DNA from 3 places in the Streptomyces sp. NBC_00986 genome. Region 1 is predicted to be linked to each of the others. Evidence: riboswitches for the same ligand, from Rfam matches in the RefSeq annotation. Region 1 holds a riboswitch; each other region holds the start of a gene.
The links. A riboswitch is a leader RNA that binds a small molecule or an ion and turns the genes downstream of it on or off. The one in region 1 is predicted to bind thiamine pyrophosphate.

Region 1 (5,794 bases):
CGGGATCGTCGTTCGTGTACGGCAGCACCGTGAACCCGTCGTCGACCAACGTCTCGGCGGCGTCGAGGAGTTCGATCGGGTCCGGCAGCAACGTGCGCTCGTCCGCGATCACTTCGAGCTTGATCAGCGAGGTCCCCAGGGCCTCCCGCGCCAACCGCGCCGTCAACACGGCCTCGCCCGCCGTGAAACAGCCCGCGGTGTTGGGCAGCACCCGGATACCGAGCCGCTCCAGCACGGACAGCACCGAGCCGTGCACGGAAGCGTTGACGCGCCGCATCGCGACCGTCGTCAGCTCCGTACCGGAGGCCACCAGCGCGCGCTCCAGGACGTCGAGGCTGGGGGCGCCCCCGGTGCCCATGATCAGCCGGGACGTGAAGGACGTACCACCGAGGACGAAGGGGTCGTCGGCCATGGGTCAGCCTCCTTGGACGGCGGTGAGGACCTCGACGCGGTCTCCCTCGGAGAGGGAGGTCGATGTCCACTCCGCGCGCGGGACGACGGTTTCGTTGAGGGCGGCGGCCACTCCGGAGGGGGCCGGGGTGAGGGACCGTACGAGTACGTCGAGGGGCGTGCCGGGAGCGATCTCCTGGTGCTCGCCGTTGACGGAGATATTCATGCGGGCTGCTCCACGAGGTGCGTGCGGGCGAACCGCTTCGGGGTGAACGGGCGTGCCTCGTCCGGGAGTTCACCGGTGCTCAGGGCGTGCGCCAGGGCGTCGCCGGTGACCGGGGTCAGCAGCACACCGTTGCGGTAGTGCCCGGTGGCCAGCAGCAGTCCCGGAAGCGCGGTCGGGCCGAGCAGCGGCGCGTTGTCGGGGGACCCCGGGCGTAGTCCGGCCCGGGTCTCGGTGAGCGGCAGTTCGGTGATCCCGGGGACCAACTCGTGGGCGTCGCGCAGCAGTTCGTAGACACCGCCGGCCGTGACGGTCGTGTCCCAGCCCAGTTCCTCGCTGGTCGCGCCGACGACCAGCTCGCCGTTCTCGCGCGGCACGAGGTACACCTGGCTGCCACGCACCACGGCCCGCACGGTCCGGCTCAGGAACGGCGCGTGACGCTCGGGCACGGTCAGCCGCAGCACCTGCCCCTTCACGGGCCGTACGGGCGGCAGGACGTCGGCAGGGATCCCCTGCAGCTGCCCGCTGAGGCTGCCGCCCGCGAGCACGACTTGGTCCGTGCCGAGCACCTCGTCCTCGCGCGTGACGACCCCCGTGGCGCGGTCCCGCGCGACCGTGAGCCGCTCGACCCAGGTCCGGTGGAAGACGACCCCGGCACGCTCGCAGGCGGCCACCAGCGCGCCCGCCAGCCGCCGCGGGTCGACCTGGTGGTCCCCGTCGACTCTGAGCCCCCCGCGCACGCCCGGCGCGAGCATCGGCTCCAGGCGACGGCACTCGCGCCCCGACAGCCACTCGGAGTCGAGCCCCGACTGGTGCTGCAGGGCGTGCAGTTCACGCAGATGGGCGCGGTCGTCGGCGTCCAGGGCGACGGCCAGCGTGCCGCAGCGGCGGTAGCCGAGGTCGAGGCCGGTGAGGTCGGTCAGCTCGGCCGCGAAGTCCGGGTAGCGGTGCGCCGAGGCGAGGTTGAGGGCGAGCAGGGTCTGTTCGCCGTAGTGGAGTTCGGTGACGGCGGCCAGCATCCCGGCGGCCACCTGGGCGGCCCCGCCGCCCGGCTCCGGGTCCACCACGGCTGTGGAGAAGCCGCGTTGGGCCGCGCGCCAGGCCGTGACCAGGCCGATGATCCCGCCCCCGACGACGAGGACGTCTGAGGTGTGTGCAGGCATGGGCGTCCAGCCCCTCCCTTCGCCGGCATGACCCGGATCAGGTTCGTACGGTCGGAGGCCGCCAGCCTCCCTCTCAGCCCGGTACGCCCGGACTCCCGCGAGTGCTTTACGTTTGCCACCCTAGCCCGTGCCCTGTGTGCCAGTAAGGGAGCCTCTGTCCATGGCCCGCTCGCTCGACGGTCTCGTCCTCGCCCCCGTCGCGGACCAGGCCCCAGGTCAGGTCGGCACCCGCACCCGGTTCACGTACCACGAGCAGGACGGCGAGATCTGGGCCGAGTACGCGGGCGGCGACGTCGTACGGGGGCGTCTCGTCGGCACGCGCGCGGGGGACCGGATCGACTTCCGGTACGTGCAGTTGAAGACCGACGGGATGACGTCCAGCGGGCACTGCGTGTCCGACGTGGTCGAGCTGCCCGACGGCCGCATTCGCCTCGACGAGACCTGGGAGTGGGAGTCCCGGGAGGGAAACGGGACCAGCGTTGTGGAACAGGTCACCTGACGCGCCCGCTGACTGACAAATTGTCAGGTGTCTATGGTGATCGAGTGAGCGAGCAGACGCGGGACCAGGGCACGGTGGCAGGGCGGCGCGTGGTCGTCGTCGGCGCGGGCATGGCCGGGGTGCAGACCGCGGTCGCGCTACGGGAGCAGGGCTTCACCGGCACCGTCACCCTGATCGGCGCGGAACCCCATCAGCCCTACGACCGGCCCCCGCTCTCCAAGGCCGTCCTGCTCGGCAAGGCCGAGGGCTCCGCCTTCGACGTCGACTTCGAGGCGCTCGGCATCGAGGTGCAGCTGGGGCGCGAGGTGGTGGGCGTGCGCCCCGCCGACCACGAACTGGACACCGCCGAGGGCCCGGTGCCCTACGACGTCCTCGTGCTCGCCACCGGTGCCGAACCGATCCGGCTGCCGGGCGCCGACGGCATCCCCGGAGTGCATCTGCTGCGCACCCTGGACGATGCCGAGCGGCTGCGCCCGGTGCTCGCGCGGCAGCACGACATCGTGGTCGTCGGCGCGGGCTGGATCGGCGCCGAGTTCGCCACCGCCGCGCGAGAGGCGGGCTGCGCGGTGACCGTCGTAGAAGCAGCCGACCGGCCGCTCGCGGGGGCGCTGCCCGCCGAGGTGGCCGCGCCGATGGCAGCCTGGTACGCCGCCGCCGGAGCCACACTGCGGACGCACGCACGCGTGGCGCACGTCGAACCCGGCGAGGTGGTCCTCGACGACGGCACCCGGCTGCCCGCGGGCGCCGTCGTGGTCGGCATCGGCGCCCGCCCCGCCACCGCCTGGCTTGCGGGCTCCGGCATCGAACTGGGCGCGCACCGCGAGGTCCTGGCCGACGCCGGGCTGCGCACCTCGGTGCCGGACGTGTACGCGGTCGGCGACTGCGCCTCCTTCCCTTCGGGAAGGTATGGCGAGCGACTTCTGGTCCATCACTGGGACAACGCCCTCCAGGGCCCGCGCACGGTCGCCGCGAACATCGTGGGGGAGAGCCCGGCGGTGTACGACCCGGTGCCGTACTTCTGGTCGGAGCAGTTCGGCCGCTTCGTCCAGTACGCCGGTCACCACGCGTCCGCCGACACCACCCTGTGGCGCGGCGACCCGGCCACCCCGGCGTGGAGCGTCTGCTGGCTGCGCGGGGACCGTCTGGTGGCCCTCCTGGCGGTCGGCCGACCCCGTGACCTGGCCCAGGGCCGCCGCCTGATCGAGTCGGCCACGCCGATGGATCACGCGCTGCTGGCGGATGCTTCTCTCCCGATGAAGGCGGCTATCGCCTAGTTCGTCCCCCCGGGTCGGACCGGCCCGACTTCCGACTGTCAGTCCGGGATGGCACGCTGTTTACGTGACCGAGATTGACGCAAAGATCGATGCTCTCGTCCCCGCCTGGCTCACGCTGCCCGACATCGCAGAGATGCTCGATGTCGAGGTGACACGCGTGCGGCAGCTGGTCAAGGACGGCCAAGTCATCGCCGTACGCCGTGGTGAGAACCGCGCGCTGCACGTCCCCGCCGCCTTCATCGACGGGGCCGAGCAGAAGGTCGTCAAGGGCCTCACGGGGACCCTGACGCTCCTGCGGGACGACGGCTTCTCCGACGAAGAGATGCTCGAATGGCTCTTCACCCCCGACCCCAGCCTGCCCGGCACCCCCGCGCAGGCCCTGAGCGAGAATCGCGGCACGGAGGTGAAGCGCCGCGCCCAGGCGCTCGCCGTCTGACCCGCACGACCTAGGTTGCACGGGCCGCGGCGACGCGAGGGCCTGCCTGAGAAGGCCCCGCCCGCGGCCCGTGCACGACACCACCACACGACCAGCAGGACAACGGGGGACACATCCATGCCCGACACCGCCGCAGCCGCCGCCCGCGCGGAACTCGCCGACGCCCGGGTCTACCTCTGCACGGACGCCCGCCGGCGCCAGGGCGACCTCGCGGAGTTCCTGGACGCGGTCCTGGCCGGCGGGGTCGACATCGTGCAGCTGCGCGACAAGGGCATGGAGGCCGCCGAGGAGCTGGAGCATCTCCAGGTGTTCGCCGACGCCTGCGCCCGGCACGGCAGACTCCTCGCGGTCAACGACCGCGCGGACGTCGCCCACGCCGCCGGCGCCGACATCCTGCACCTGGGCCAGGGTGACCTCCCGGTCCCCGCGGCCCGCGCGATCCTCGGCGAGGACGTCCTGATCGGCCGCTCCACGCACGCCGAGTCCGAAGCGGCCGCGGCAGCCGTCCAGGAGGGCGTGGACTACTTCTGCACGGGCCCATGCTGGCCCACCCCCACCAAGCCCGGCCGCCACGCCCCCGGCCTCGACCTGGTCCGGTACACGGCCGCCCTGGGCACCGCCCGCCCCTGGTTCGCCATCGGCGGCATCGACCTGGGCAACCTCGACGAGGTCCTCGAAGCGGGCGCCCGGCGCGTCGTCGTCGTACGGGCGATCACCGAGGCCGACGACCCGGGCGCGGCGGCGGCGGAGTTCGCCAAGCGGCTGCGGCAGCTCTGACGGGCGTCCCGGGGTCGCGCTGTTGTCCGATGGGTGGACAAGAGGGCGACAAACCAGGCAAATTTCCACTTCCGGTTGGGTGACCGCCGCCCCCTGACTAACCTGCGGGTATGGCCTTCGGAACCGCATCGACCAGGACCGATCGCGCACGGACCGTGCGGGACATGCTCGCGACCGGCAAAGCGACGTACTCGTTCGAGTTCTCCGCGCCGAAGACCCCCAAGGGCGAGCGGAACCTGTGGAGCGCGTTGCGGCGGGTCGAGGCGGTCGCCCCCGACTTCGTCTCGGTGACCTACGGCGCCGGCGGCTCCACGCGCGCGGGCACCGTCAGGGAGACCGAGCAGATCGTCGCCGACACCACGCTCACCCCGGTCGCCCACCTCACCGCGGTCAACCACTCCGTCGCCGAACTGCGCAACATCATCGGCCAGTACGCCGACGCAGGGATCCGCAACATCCTCGCCGTGCGCGGCGACCCGCCCGGCGACCCCATGGCCGACTGGGTGGCGCACCCGCAGGGGCTGACGTACGCGGCCGAACTGGTGCGGCTCATCAAGGAGTCGGGCGATTTCTGCGTCGGCGTCGCCGCCTTCCCGGAGATGCACCCGCGCTCCCCGGACTGGGACACGGACGTCGCGCACTTCGTCGACAAGTGCCGGGCCGGCGCCGACTACGCGATCACCCAGATGTTCTTCGAACCCGAGTCGTATCTGCGGCTGCGCGACCGTGTCGGGGCCGCGGGCTGCGCGACCCCGGTCATCCCCGAGGTCATGCCGGTGACCAGCGTGCGGATGCTGGAGCGGTTGCCGCAGCTCAGCAACGCGGACATCCCGGCCGCTCTGAAAGAGCGAATCCTCACAGCCAAAGACGATCCGGCCGCTGTACGCTCGATCGGAATCGAGTTCGCCACCGAGTTCTGCGCCCGGCTGCTGGCCGAGGGAGTCCCCGGACTTCACTTCATCACGCTCAACAGCTCCACGGCGTCACTTGAAATCTACGAGAACTTGGGCCTGCACCACCCACCGCGGGCCT
Region 2 (5,794 bases), 2.4 Mb from region 1:
CCGTCGCGCGGAACGACGACCCGGAGGACGTGGCCGAGATACCCGAGGGCACCTACGGCCTCGGCCTCCGCAAGATCCCGCTGACCTGCGGCGGCTTCTACTACATGCACGAGGGTGACGGCGTGGGCGTCAACACCCGCCCCGCGGTGAGCGCGGACGGCAGGCGCGCGGTGACGGTCTCCATCACGACCACCACCGCACCGCCGGACCTGGCCGCCCTCAACCGCGCGACGGACACCCTCGTCGACCACGCCCTGTGCGCGCAGCCCGCCGAGAACTGACGGAGAACTGACCGAGAGCCGGGCCGGTCGTCGTCAGTCGGCGATCGGCAGGTACACCCGGTTGCCCGCCGCCGCGAACTCCTTCGACTTCTGTTCCATCCCGATCTCGATCTCCTCCCGACTCCCGCCGTGCTCACGGCGGATGTCGTGGGAGATCTTCATCGAGCAGAACTTCGGCCCGCACATCGAGCAGAAGTGAGCGGTCTTGGCGGGCTCGGCCGGAAGCGTCTCGTCGTGGAACTCCCGTGCCGTGTCCGGGTCGAGGGCCAGGTTGAACTGGTCCTCCCAGCGGAACTCGAAGCGGGCGTCGGACAGCGCGTCATCCCACTCCTGTGCACCTGGGTGCCCCTTGGCGAGGTCGGCTGCGTGGGCGGCGATCTTGTAGGTGATGACGCCGGTCTTGACGTCGTCACGATTAGGCAGGCCCAAGTGCTCCTTGGGCGTGACGTAGCAGAGCATGGCCGTGCCCCACCAGGCGATCATCGCGGCACCGATGCCAGAAGTGATGTGGTCGTACGCAGGCGCGACGTCCGTCGTCAGCGGGCCGAGCGTATAGAACGGAGCTTCATCACAGATCTCCTGCTGAAGGTCGATGTTCTCCTTGATCTTGTGCATCGGGACATGTCCCGGGCCCTCGATCATGGTCTGTACGTTGAAACGCTTCGCGATCGTGTTGAGTTCCCCGAGCGTCCGCAATTCCGCGAACTGTGCCTCGTCGTTGGCGTCCGCGATCGAGCCCGGCCGCAGGCCGTCGCCGAGCGAGTACGTGACGTCGTAGGCGGCGAGGATCTCGCACAGTTCCTCGAAGTTCTCGTACAGGAACGATTCCTTGTGGTGCGCAAGGCACCAGGCCGCCATGATCGAGCCGCCGCGCGAGACGATGCCCGTCTTGCGGTTCGCCGTCAGCGGTACGAACGGCAGCCGCACGCCCGCGTGAACGGTCATGTAGTCCACGCCCTGTTCGGCCTGTTCGACGACCGTGTCCTTGTAGATCTCCCAGGTCAGCTCCTCGGCGCGGCCGTCGACCTTTTCGAGCGCCTGATAGAGCGGCACCGTGCCGATGGGAACGGGGGAGTTGCGCAGCACCCACTCGCGCGTGGTGTGGATATTGCGGCCGGTGGAGAGGTCCATGACCGTGTCGGCGCCCCAACGCGTCGCCCAGGTCATCTTCTCGACCTCCTCCTCGATGGAGGAAGTGACCGCGGAATTGCCGATGTTGGCGTTGACCTTCACCAGGAACCGCTTGCCGATGATCATCGGCTCGATCTCCGGATGGTTCACGTTGGCCGGCAGCACCGCCCGCCCGGCCGCGATCTCCTCCCGGACCACCTCGGGCGAGACCTTCTCCCGTACGGCCACGAACTCCATCTCGGGCGTGATCTCACCCCGCCGTGCATAGGCGAGTTGAGTGACCGCCGTGCCGTCCCGACCGCGCCGCGGCTGACGCGGCCGCCCGGGGAACACCGCGTCGAGGTTGCGCAGTCCGCCGCGCGGTGAGGTGTGCTTGATCCCGTCGTCCTCGGGGCGGACGGGACGGCCCGCGTATTCCTCGGTGTCGCCGCGCGCGATGATCCAGTTCTCCCGCAGCGGCGCCAGCCCCCGGCGGACGTCGGTGTCGACGAGCGGATCGGTGTACGGGCCGGAGGTGTCGTACAGCGTCACGGACTGCCCGTTGGTGAGGTGCACCTGACGGACCGGCACCCGCAGATCGGGGCGCGAGCCCGCGACATACCCCTTGTGCCAGCCGATGGACTTCCCGACCTCCGTCGGCTTTGCGGCCGCCGTGGGCTGTTCGGCCCGTGCGGACTTCTCGCCCGGAACGGGCTGTTCGTCCTGGCTGGAGGCAGGCGTGCGTGCGTCCTTGTTGGTCATGAGACCTACTCCCTACGCCGGCATTACCCGGTAACAGGTTCGGCGGTCGACGCAGCGGCTTCCGTCAGCCGATGTTTCATGTGAAACATCACTCGATACAGGTGACGTTTCCCGTGAAACATCGCAGAGACGAAGGTCAGCGCCCTCTCAGCCCGGTGCTCCGAGCTCCCGCGTGTGCAAAGGTGCCTCCACGCTAGCGTCATAAGTGGCGCGGTGAACAGTGGGCCTCCGGCGTTCTTGCGATGATCGGGCGGTGACCACGACACAGCAGCCCCCGTACCCGCCGACCGGGCCGCCGCATGGCCACGACCAGGGATCCGGCGACGAGCACGGGTCCGGTTCCGGGCACGACCACGGACCGGGTGGGGACGGCGGGCACGGTTCCGGCGCGGACGGTGGTCACGGTTCCGGTGGAGGCGGCGGGCACGGTCATTCACACAGCCACGGCCCGGCCGCGCCCGTCTCCCGGCATCTGCGGAAGGTCATCGCGGCGATCCTGATCCCGTTCACGGTGGCGGTCGTCGTCGGCATGGTGGTGCTGTGGCCCGGCGGCGCCCCGTCGCACAAGCGCACCGGGGTCGGCTTCGACCGGCAGACACAGCAGGCGACGGTCACCAAGGTCGTCAGCGTGAGCTGCGCGTCGGTGAACGCCTCGGGCGGGGGCTCGACCGGGGACACCTCCACCGCCGAGGGCTCCTCCGCGGCACAGGAGGCGGCCGGCACCTGCAAGAAGGCCACGGTCACGGTCTCCACGGGCAAGGACAAGGGCCGTACGTTCACGGAGATCGTCCAGCCCGACCAGTCACGGCAGTTGCATCAGGGCGAGAAGGTCGTGGTCGCGTACGAGCCCTCCGCGCCCAGGGATCTGCAGTACTCCGTCACGGACGTGAACCGTAAGTTCCCGATGGCACTGCTCGCCGGGATCTTCGCGCTGGCCGTCGTGGTGGTGGGCCGGCTGCGCGGTGTCATGGCGCTGATCGCGCTGGCCATCAGCTTCATGATCCTGAACTTCTTCATCCTGCCCGCGATCCTGCACGGCTCGAACCCGCTGATCGTGGCGGTGGTCGGATCGAGCGCCATCATGCTGATCGCCCTCTACATGTGCCACGGCCTGTCGGCCCGTACGTCGGTGGCGGTGCTCGGCACCCTGATGTCGCTGGTGCTGATCGGCGTCCTGGGCTCGGTGTTCATCGGGTGGGCCGCGCTGACCGGGAACACGGACGACAACACGGGCCTGATCCACGGCCTGTACCCGTCGATCGACATGAGCGGTCTGCTGCTCGCCGGCGTCATCATCGGCTCGCTCGGCGTGCTCGACGATGTGACGGTCACCCAGACATCGGCGGTCTGGGAGCTGCACGAGGCCAACCCCTCGATGGGCTGGCGCGGGCTGTACCGCGCCGGCATCCGCATCGGCCGCGACCACATCGCGTCGGTCGTCAACACGCTCGTCCTCGCCTACGCGGGCGCCGCACTGCCCCTGTTGCTGCTCTTCTCCATCGCGCAGAGCAGCGTGGGCGCGGTCGCCAACAGTGAGTTGGTCGCCGAGGAGATCGTGCGCACGCTGGTGGGTTCGATCGGCCTGGTCGCGTCGGTACCGGTCACCACGGCCCTCGCGGCCCTGGTCGTCTCGGCGGACCGACCGGGACCCGAGGCGGTTCCGGCGGGTGCGGTTGCGGCCACGGCAGGTGCGCCCACGGCGGCGCCGAGCGCCAAGCCCGCTGCGGCGCGCGGCGGGAAGGGCCGACGCCGCAAGCACTGAGCGCCGCCGGCACTGCAGTGGGCGGCGAGAACCGCCCCATGAGGCCGCGCAGAAGCGTTACTGCGGATCCCCGGGTCCCCAGGACTTCAAGCTCACCCGGGGCCTTCAGAACTCCACAGGGCCCTTCAGGGCTCGCGGCGCCTCCAGCGGCTTCAGTTCAGGACTCGTGGCGAAGCGTTACGCCAACGTCCCGACCCCTCGCCGCCACACCACGTCACCCCGCGCTCTGCTCCTCGGCCAGGATGCGGTCCAGCGCCTCGTCGAGGTGGGTGTCGAAGTCCGCGAGGGCGCCCTCCTGACCGAGCGGAACCAGCCGGTCGGTGCGGTCGAGGAACGCCACGAGCGGGGCCGCGCCGGTGCGGAACAGCGCCTGGTCACTGCCCACCTGAAGCCGGATCAGCACCTCACCCAGCGTCTCGGGGTCGACGGGCTCGATCCGCACGTCGCCCTCCCCGCACGCCATGCCCACCCCGTCGATCAGCAGCTCGCGACCGAAGGCCCAGGTCACCGGGGCGTCACCCGGCAAATGGAACGTCAGCCGCACGGCGTACGGATCGGACGTCTCGTAGCCCAGCTCGACCGGGATACGGAAGGAGAGCTCCTCGGAAACGAGGAAGCTCATCATGACCTCTGCCTGTACGGACTCGCGCATCGCCTATCCCGTCAACTGCCGTCGCCTGGCCGGGAATGATCCCCGTGACACTGAAGGAATATTGCTGAACGTACACGTTAGATCACAAGGAGTAAGTTTTCAGATACTGATAGAGAGCGCGAGCGACCCCAGAAGCCTGCCGACCTCGGCCTGCAACTGCCGCGCCGCGACCGGCAGTCGATCGGCCTGATGCGCGGGCAGGGAGATGGCCATCGTCGCGGCCGTGGCGCCGAGCGTGATCGGAACGGCTGCGCAGACCGTCCCCAGCGCGTACTCCTGACGCTCCACCACCAGCTCCGTCCGCCGCATCCGGTCCAGGCGCCGCACCAGGGCGTGACCGTCGCGCACGGTGTACGGCGTGAGGGACCGCACGGGGTAGCGGTCGAGGTGGTCACGACGGACGTCCTCGTCCAACTGGGCCAGCAGACACTGGCCGATCGCGTGCGCGTGGCCCGTCTCACGGAAGTCCGCCCACTCCTCCACCGCCGGAGTACCGGGGGTGTCGGAGACGCACAGGACCTCGATCTCGCCGTCGCGGTACATCGCGTAGTACACCGGTGCACCGATCAAATCCCGCCACTGCGCCAACGCGTCGACGATCGTGCTGCGACGTTTCTCCTGCGCCCCGCTGCTGCCCAGCCGCTCGGCCGCCTCCCCGAGGAAGAACAGCCCCTTGTCGCGCCGGAGGTATCCCTCGTGCACGAGAGTGCGCAGCAGGTGGTACGCCGTGGGCAGGGCGAGGCCGGTCTCACGGGCCAACTGCTTGGCGGGGGCGCCGTGTTCGTGCCCGGCGACGGACTCCAGCAGGCGCATGGCCCGTTGGACGGAGCCGATGAGGGTGGCGGCGGACGGCTGCGGATCGGCGGCCTCGGCGACGGTCGCAGCGGAGCGCTGCTGCGGCGGGGCCGCGACGGGGCGGGAGCGCGCGGCGGCGGCTGTCATGGGGCGCGGCGGCGCGATGTCTGTCACGGGACGTTGCGGCTCGGCGTCTGTCATGGGTCGTAGCTGCGCGGGGGCCGCCACGGAACGCGTTTGTGCGGGGGTCGCAACGCGTCGTACCTGCGCCGGGGTCGCCATGGAACGCATCTGCGCAGGAGTCGCAGCGGGTCTTGGCTGAGCCGGGTTCGCCACGGGACCTAGCTGCGCGGAGGCCGCCACAGGGCGTAGCTGTGTGGGGATCGCCACTGCGCGCGGCCAGGTGGGCGGGACGGGCTGGGTGGGGGGTGC
Region 3 (5,794 bases), 4.7 Mb from region 1:
ACCAGCCGCTCCCGCAGTGACCGGTCGAGCTGGCCGAGCGGTTCGTCGAGCATGAGGAGACGCGGACGGGGCGCCAACGCCCGGGCGAGCGCCACCCGTTGCTGCTCACCGCCGGACAGCCCGGCGACGGCACGGTGGGCCGCGCCCGGCAGTCCGACGAGGTCGAGCAACTCGCCCACCCGGTCGTCCTGTTGCTTCTTCGACGCCCCGTGCATGCGCAGCCCGAAGGCCACGTTGCCGGCCACGTCCCGCTGCGGGAACAGCTGGTGATCCTGGAACATCAGACCCACTCCGCGCTTGTGCGCGGGCACGCCCGACTGATCCCGGTCGTCCAGCAACACCCGCCCGGCGTCCAGGGGTTGGAGCCCGGCCACCGCCCGCAACAGCGTCGACTTGCCGCTGCCGCTGGGTCCGAGCACACACACGATCTCGTGCTCGGCAACCCCGAGGTCGACCGCGTCCAGCACCAGGCGCCCGCCGAACCGTACGGTCGCGTCCTCAAGGCTCAGCAGCGGCCTGTTCTGCGGCACGCTCGGCGGCATGTCCGATGGCACGCTCGGCGGCATGTTCGGCGGCATCTAGAACTCCCCCGTCCGGTCGGTGCGCAGCCGCTCAAGGACCAGCAGGGCCACCGCGCACACCACCATCAGAATCGTCGAAAGGGCCATCGCCTGGCCGTAGTTGAGATCACCGGGCCGGGACAGCAGCCGGGCCACCGCGACCGGCAGGGTCGGATTGTCGGGGCGGGCGATGAACACGGTCGCCCCGAACTCCCCGAGCGACACCGCGAACGCGAACCCGGCGGCGATCAACAACGCCCGCCGTACGAGCGGCAGATCGATCTCGCGCCACACCCGCCACGGCGACGCCCCGAGCACCGCAGCCGCCTCCCGCAGCCGCCCGTCCACCGCCCGCAGCACGGGCAGCATCGTCCGTACGACGAAGGGGACACCGACCAGCGCCTGCGCGAGCGGCACCAGGATCCATGAACTCCGCAGATCCACCGGGGGTTTGTCGAGCGAGATCAGGAACCCGAAGCCGACCGTCACCGCCGACACCCCGAGCGGCAGCATCAGCAGCGCGTCGAAGCCCCGCACCAGGCGCCCTGCATCCCGCCGGGTCAGGGCAGCCGCTGCGAGTCCGCCGATCACCACGGCGATGGCGGTGGCGGCGACGGCGTACTCCAGCGAGTTGCCGATCGCGGCGATCGGCGGGACCAGGAAGGTGCCGCCGTCGTCATTGGTCAGCGCCCGGTAGTAGCCGAAGTCCGGTGTGTCGAGCGACCGTTGGACCAGTACCGCGAGCGGCAGCAGGAGCAGTACGGCGATGGATGCGACGACTCCGGCCAGCAGGGTCCACTGGCCGGCCCCGCGCGGGCGCCGTGCGGTCACCGACGGGTCCACGAGCCGTAGGGCGCTCTCCCGTCGCCGTACCGTCCAGGCGTGGACGGCGAGGATCGCGCCGACCGCCACGAACTGGACGATCGTCAGGACGGCCGCCGTGGACAGGTCGAAGACCTCCGAAGTCTGGCGGTAGATCTCCACTTCGAGGGTCGAGAAGGTCGGGCCGCCGAGGATCTGGACCACGCCGAAGGAGGTGAAGGTGAAGAGGAAGACCATCAGCGCGGCGGCGGCCACGGCGGGCCCGAGCGCGGGCAGCGTCACCTTCCGCCAGGCCCGCAGCCGGGAGGCGCCGAGCATCCGCGCGGCCTCCTCCTGACGCGGGTCGAGCTGGGCCCAGAGGCCGCCCACCGTCCGTACGACGACCGCGTAGTTGAAGAAGACGTGCGCGAGCAGGATGGCCCACACGGTGGTGTCCAGCCGTACGCCCCACAGGTCGTCCAGGAGTCCGCCCCGGCCGACGAGCGCGAGGAAGGCCGTACCGACGACGACCGTCGGCAGCACGAAGGGGACGGTGACGACGGCCCGCAGGACATGTCTCCCCGGGAAGTCGAAGCGCGCGAAGACGTACGCGCCGGGGAGCGCGATCAGCAGCGTGAGCGCGGTGGACGCGAGCGCCTGCCAGGTGGTGAACCACAGCACGTGCCGGATGTCGGACTGGACCAACACATCCCCGATACGGCCCAGTTGCCAGGCGCCGTCGACTTTGAGGCCGCGCGCAACGATCGCGGCGACGGGGTAGGCGAAGAACACCGCGAAGAACGCGACGGGCAGGGCCATGAGGCCGAGCCGCGTCGCGGTGCCCCTACGGGAGGACTTCCGCGGGGCCGCTTCAGCTGCTTCGGCTGCTTCAGCCGCTTCGGCTACTTCAGTACGAGCGAGGTCCACGACTTGACCCACTGGTCCCGGTCGGCGGCGATCTTCGCGGGCGCCATGGTCTCGGGGTCCGGGGCCTGGCGGCCGTACTGCTCGAACTCCTGCGGTACCTGGGCGCCTTGGATCACCGGGTAGACGAACATGTTGAGCGGCATGTCCTGCTGGAACTCCTTGGTGAGCAGGAAGTCGAGGAACGCCTTGCCGCCCTTGGTGTTCTTCGCGTTGCTGAGCAGGCCCGCGTACTCGGTCTGCCGGAAGCAGGTGCCGTACGACACCCCGGTGGGCGCGGTGGTCGGCTTCGGGTCGGCGTAGATGACCTCGGCGGGCGGCGAGGAGGCGTACGAGACGACGAGGGGCCGGTCGCCGCCCGCCTTCTTGCCACCGGCGGACCCGGAGAACTCCTGGTCGTAGGCCTGCTCCCAGCCGTCGACGACCTTGACGCCGTTGGCCTTGAGCTTCTTCCAGTAGCCCTGCCAGCCGTCGTCGCCGTACTGCGCGGCGCTGCCGAGCAGGAAGCCGAGGCCGGGCGAGGAGGTGGCCGCGTTCTCGGTGACGAGGAGGTTCTTGTACTCGGGCTTGACCAGGTCGGCGAAGGAGGTCGGCGGGGTCAGCTTGTGCTTGCTGAAGTAGGCCTTGTCGTAGTTGACGCAGATGTCGCCGGTGTCGATGGGCGTGACCCGGTGCTTGGTCTGGTCGACGCGGTACTCGGGCTTGACGAGCGCGGAGCCCTTCGCGTCGTAGGACTGGAAGAGGCCGTTGTCGAGCGCGCGGGAGAGCAGGGTGTTGTCGACGCCGAAGAAGACGTCGCCCTGGGGGTTGTCCTTGGTGAGGATCGCCTTGTTGACGGCCTGACCGGCGTCGCCGTCCTTGAGGACCTTGACCGTGTAGCCGGACTGCTTCTCGAAGTCCTTGAGGACGTTCTTCGACACGGCCCACGAGTCGTGGCTGACGAGGGTGACGGTCTTGGAGTCGCCGCCGCTGCCGCTGTCGGACGAGCCGCACGCGGAGAGCGTGAGGAGGCCGAGGCCGACGGCCGCGGCCACGAAGGTCTTGGTGTGGTGCACGGTTGTTTTCCTCCTGGGGTGTCCAGGAAGAGACGCGGCCCTGCCCACAGGACGTGGGCAGGGCGCAACAGCAAGAGTGGTGACCGAACTTCCTACCCAGAATGACCTGGGCGAGGTTCAGAGGGTCTGCGGACAATCCCGCACTCTCAGCGCTGTGGCGCTCCCCTGTCGGAATATGAAGATGTACCTGCGTGTACTACGCGGAACAGGTTACCGGGTCACCGCTCGGTGGCGGCGAGCTGGCCGCACGCTCCGTCGATCTCCTGGCCCCGGGTGTCCCGGACGGTGACCGGCACCCCGTGGGCCGCGATGGCCTCGACGAACGCCTTCTCGTCCTCGGGGCGGGAGGCGGTCCACTTCGAGCCCGGCGTCGGGTTCAGCGGGATGAGGTTGACGTGCACGGGCTTGCCCTTGAGGAGGCGGCCGAGCCGGTCGCCGCGCCACGCCTGGTCGTTGATGTCGCGGATCAGCGCGTACTCGATGGACAGCCGTCGCCCCGACTTCGCCGCGTACTCCCAGCCCGCGTCGAGGACCTCGCGCACCTTCCACCGCGTGTTCACGGGGACCAGGGTGTCGCGCAGCTCGTCGTCGGGCGCGTGCAGCGAGATCGCGAGCCGGCACTTGAAGCCCTCGTCCGAGAACCGGTGGATCGCCGGGACCAGGCCGACCGTCGAGACGGTGATCCCGCGCTGCGAGAGGCCGAGGCCGTCCGGCTCGGGGTCGGTGAGGGCACGGATCGACTGGACGACCCGCTTGTAGTTGGCGAGAGGCTCGCCCATGCCCATGAACACGATGTTGGAGAGCCGCGCGGGCCCGCCGGGGATCTCGCCGTCGCGCAGGGCGCGCATCCCGTCGACGATCTGGTGCACGATCTCGCCGGTGGACAGATTGCGGTCCAGGCCGGCCTGTCCGGTCGCGCAGAACGGGCAGTTCATGCCGCAACCCGCCTGCGAGCTGATGCACATGGTGACCCGGTCCGGGTACCGCATCAGCACGGACTCGACGAGCGTCCCGTCGAACAGCCGCCACAGCGTCTTGCGGGTGGTGTCCTGGTCGGTCGACAGATGCCGTACGACGGTCATCAACTCAGGGAGCAAGGCTTCTTGCAGCTTGGCGCGCGAACCGGCGGGGATGTCGGTCCACTCCGCCGGGTCGTGCGCGAACCGCGCGAAGTAGTGCTGCGAGAGCTGCTTGGCGCGAAACGGCTTCTCCCCGATCGCGGCGACGGCTTCCTTGCGCTCGGCGGGCGTGAGATCGGCAAGGTGCCGCGGCGGCTTCTGGGCTCCGCGGGGGGCGACGAATGTGAGTTCTCCGGGCTTAGGCATGGCCCTACCAGTGTCGCAGACATACGAAGAGGGACTCGCCGCCCTGTGGACAACGAGCCCCTCACGTACAGAACCGCAGGTCAGCGGTTCATTGGGTCGGCCGGCTTGTCAGCCGGAGCCCACGAACAGCACCAGCAACAGCCAGACCACCGGAGCCGTGGGCAGCAACGAGTCCAAGCGGTCCATGATGCCGCCGTGACCCGGCAGCAGCGTGCCCATGTCCTTGATGCCCAGGTCGCGCTTGATCATGGACTCGCCGAGGTCGCCCAGCGTGGCGCTGGCCGCGACGGCGAGGCCCAGCACGAGGCCCTGCCACCAGCTGCCGTCGTCGATCAGGAACTGCATGCACAGCGCGCCCGCCACCATCGCGAAGGACACCGCCCCGAACAGGCCCTCGCGGGTCTTTCCGGGGCTGATGCGCGGCGCGAGCTTGTGCGTGCCGAAGCGCCAGCCGACGGCGTACGCCCCGGTGTCGCTGACCACGGTCAGCAGCAGGAACGTCAGGACCCGCCAGGCGCCGTCGTGGGCGGTGAGCATCATGGCGACGAACGTGGCCAGGAACGGCACGTAGAACGCCGCGAAGACGCCCGCCGTGACGTCCTTCAGGTAGCCCTCCGGCGGCTCCGTCATCCGCCAGACGAGGACGGCGAGCGCCGTGAGTGCCATGGCGACCCAGGCGCCCTCGGCGCCCCGGACGTAACCGGCTACGACCATCGCCGCCCCGCCGACCGCGAGGGGCACGAGGGGCGCCTTGATGCCCTTGCGCTCCTGCAGCCGCGAGGTGAGCTCCCAGAGACCGACCACGACGGCGACCGCTATCACTCCGACGAACGCGGCCTTCACCACGAAGAGGGACGCGACGATCACCACGGCGAGCCCGACGCCGACTCCTATGGCCGCACCCAGGTCCCGGCCCGCGCTCTTCTTCTGCGGGGCGGGCGCCGGTGGCGGGACATCGGACATGGGCTCCGGATTCTGCGGCACCGCCCCGTAGGGCTGCGCCTGCGGCGTGTCAGAGGGCTGCGTCCGCGGGTCGTACGGCTGCGACTGCCGTACGTCGTACGGCGGTTGCTGCGTCTCGTCGCGGAACAAGGGGCCGCTCAGCCGAGCGGCCCCCCGGTCGTCATCC

Region 2: linked by a shared signal. The riboswitch ahead of thiC (phosphomethylpyrimidine synthase ThiC) and the one ahead of thiO (glycine oxidase ThiO) in region 1 are both predicted to bind thiamine pyrophosphate.
Region 3: linked by a shared signal. The riboswitch ahead of OG504_RS16535 (thiamine ABC transporter substrate binding subunit) and the one ahead of thiO (glycine oxidase ThiO) in region 1 are both predicted to bind thiamine pyrophosphate.

The regions. Positions count from the first base shown of each region.
Region 1 is NZ_CP108733.1:8,524,655-8,530,448, forward strand. It holds gene OG504_RS38155 (thiazole synthase) at 1-412, opposite strand, end outside; gene thiS (sulfur carrier protein ThiS) at 416-616, opposite strand; gene thiO (glycine oxidase ThiO) at 613-1,776, opposite strand; TPP riboswitch at 1,774-1,885, opposite strand; gene OG504_RS38170 (hypothetical protein) at 1,937-2,275, shown strand; gene OG504_RS38175 (NAD(P)/FAD-dependent oxidoreductase) at 2,320-3,549, shown strand; gene OG504_RS38180 (Rv2175c family DNA-binding protein) at 3,614-3,985, shown strand; gene thiE (thiamine phosphate synthase) at 4,103-4,762, shown strand; gene metF (methylenetetrahydrofolate reductase [NAD(P)H]) at 4,873-5,794, shown strand, end outside.
Region 2 is NZ_CP108733.1:6,142,084-6,147,877, reverse strand. It holds gene OG504_RS27340 (serine hydrolase domain-containing protein) at 1-281, shown strand, start outside; gene thiC (phosphomethylpyrimidine synthase ThiC) at 315-2,153, opposite strand; TPP riboswitch at 2,146-2,335, opposite strand; gene OG504_RS27330 (YibE/F family protein) at 2,407-3,915, shown strand; gene OG504_RS27325 (SsgA family sporulation/cell division regulator) at 4,130-4,567, opposite strand; gene OG504_RS27320 (IclR family transcriptional regulator) at 4,667-5,509, opposite strand.
Region 3 is NZ_CP108733.1:3,869,212-3,875,005, forward strand. It holds gene OG504_RS16525 (ABC transporter ATP-binding protein) at 1-542, opposite strand, end outside; gene OG504_RS16530 (ABC transporter permease) at 579-2,180, opposite strand; gene OG504_RS16535 (thiamine ABC transporter substrate binding subunit) at 2,264-3,340, opposite strand; TPP riboswitch at 3,412-3,517, opposite strand; gene rlmN (23S rRNA (adenine(2503)-C(2))-methyltransferase RlmN) at 3,559-4,665, opposite strand; gene OG504_RS16545 (phosphatidate cytidylyltransferase) at 4,774-5,794, opposite strand, start outside.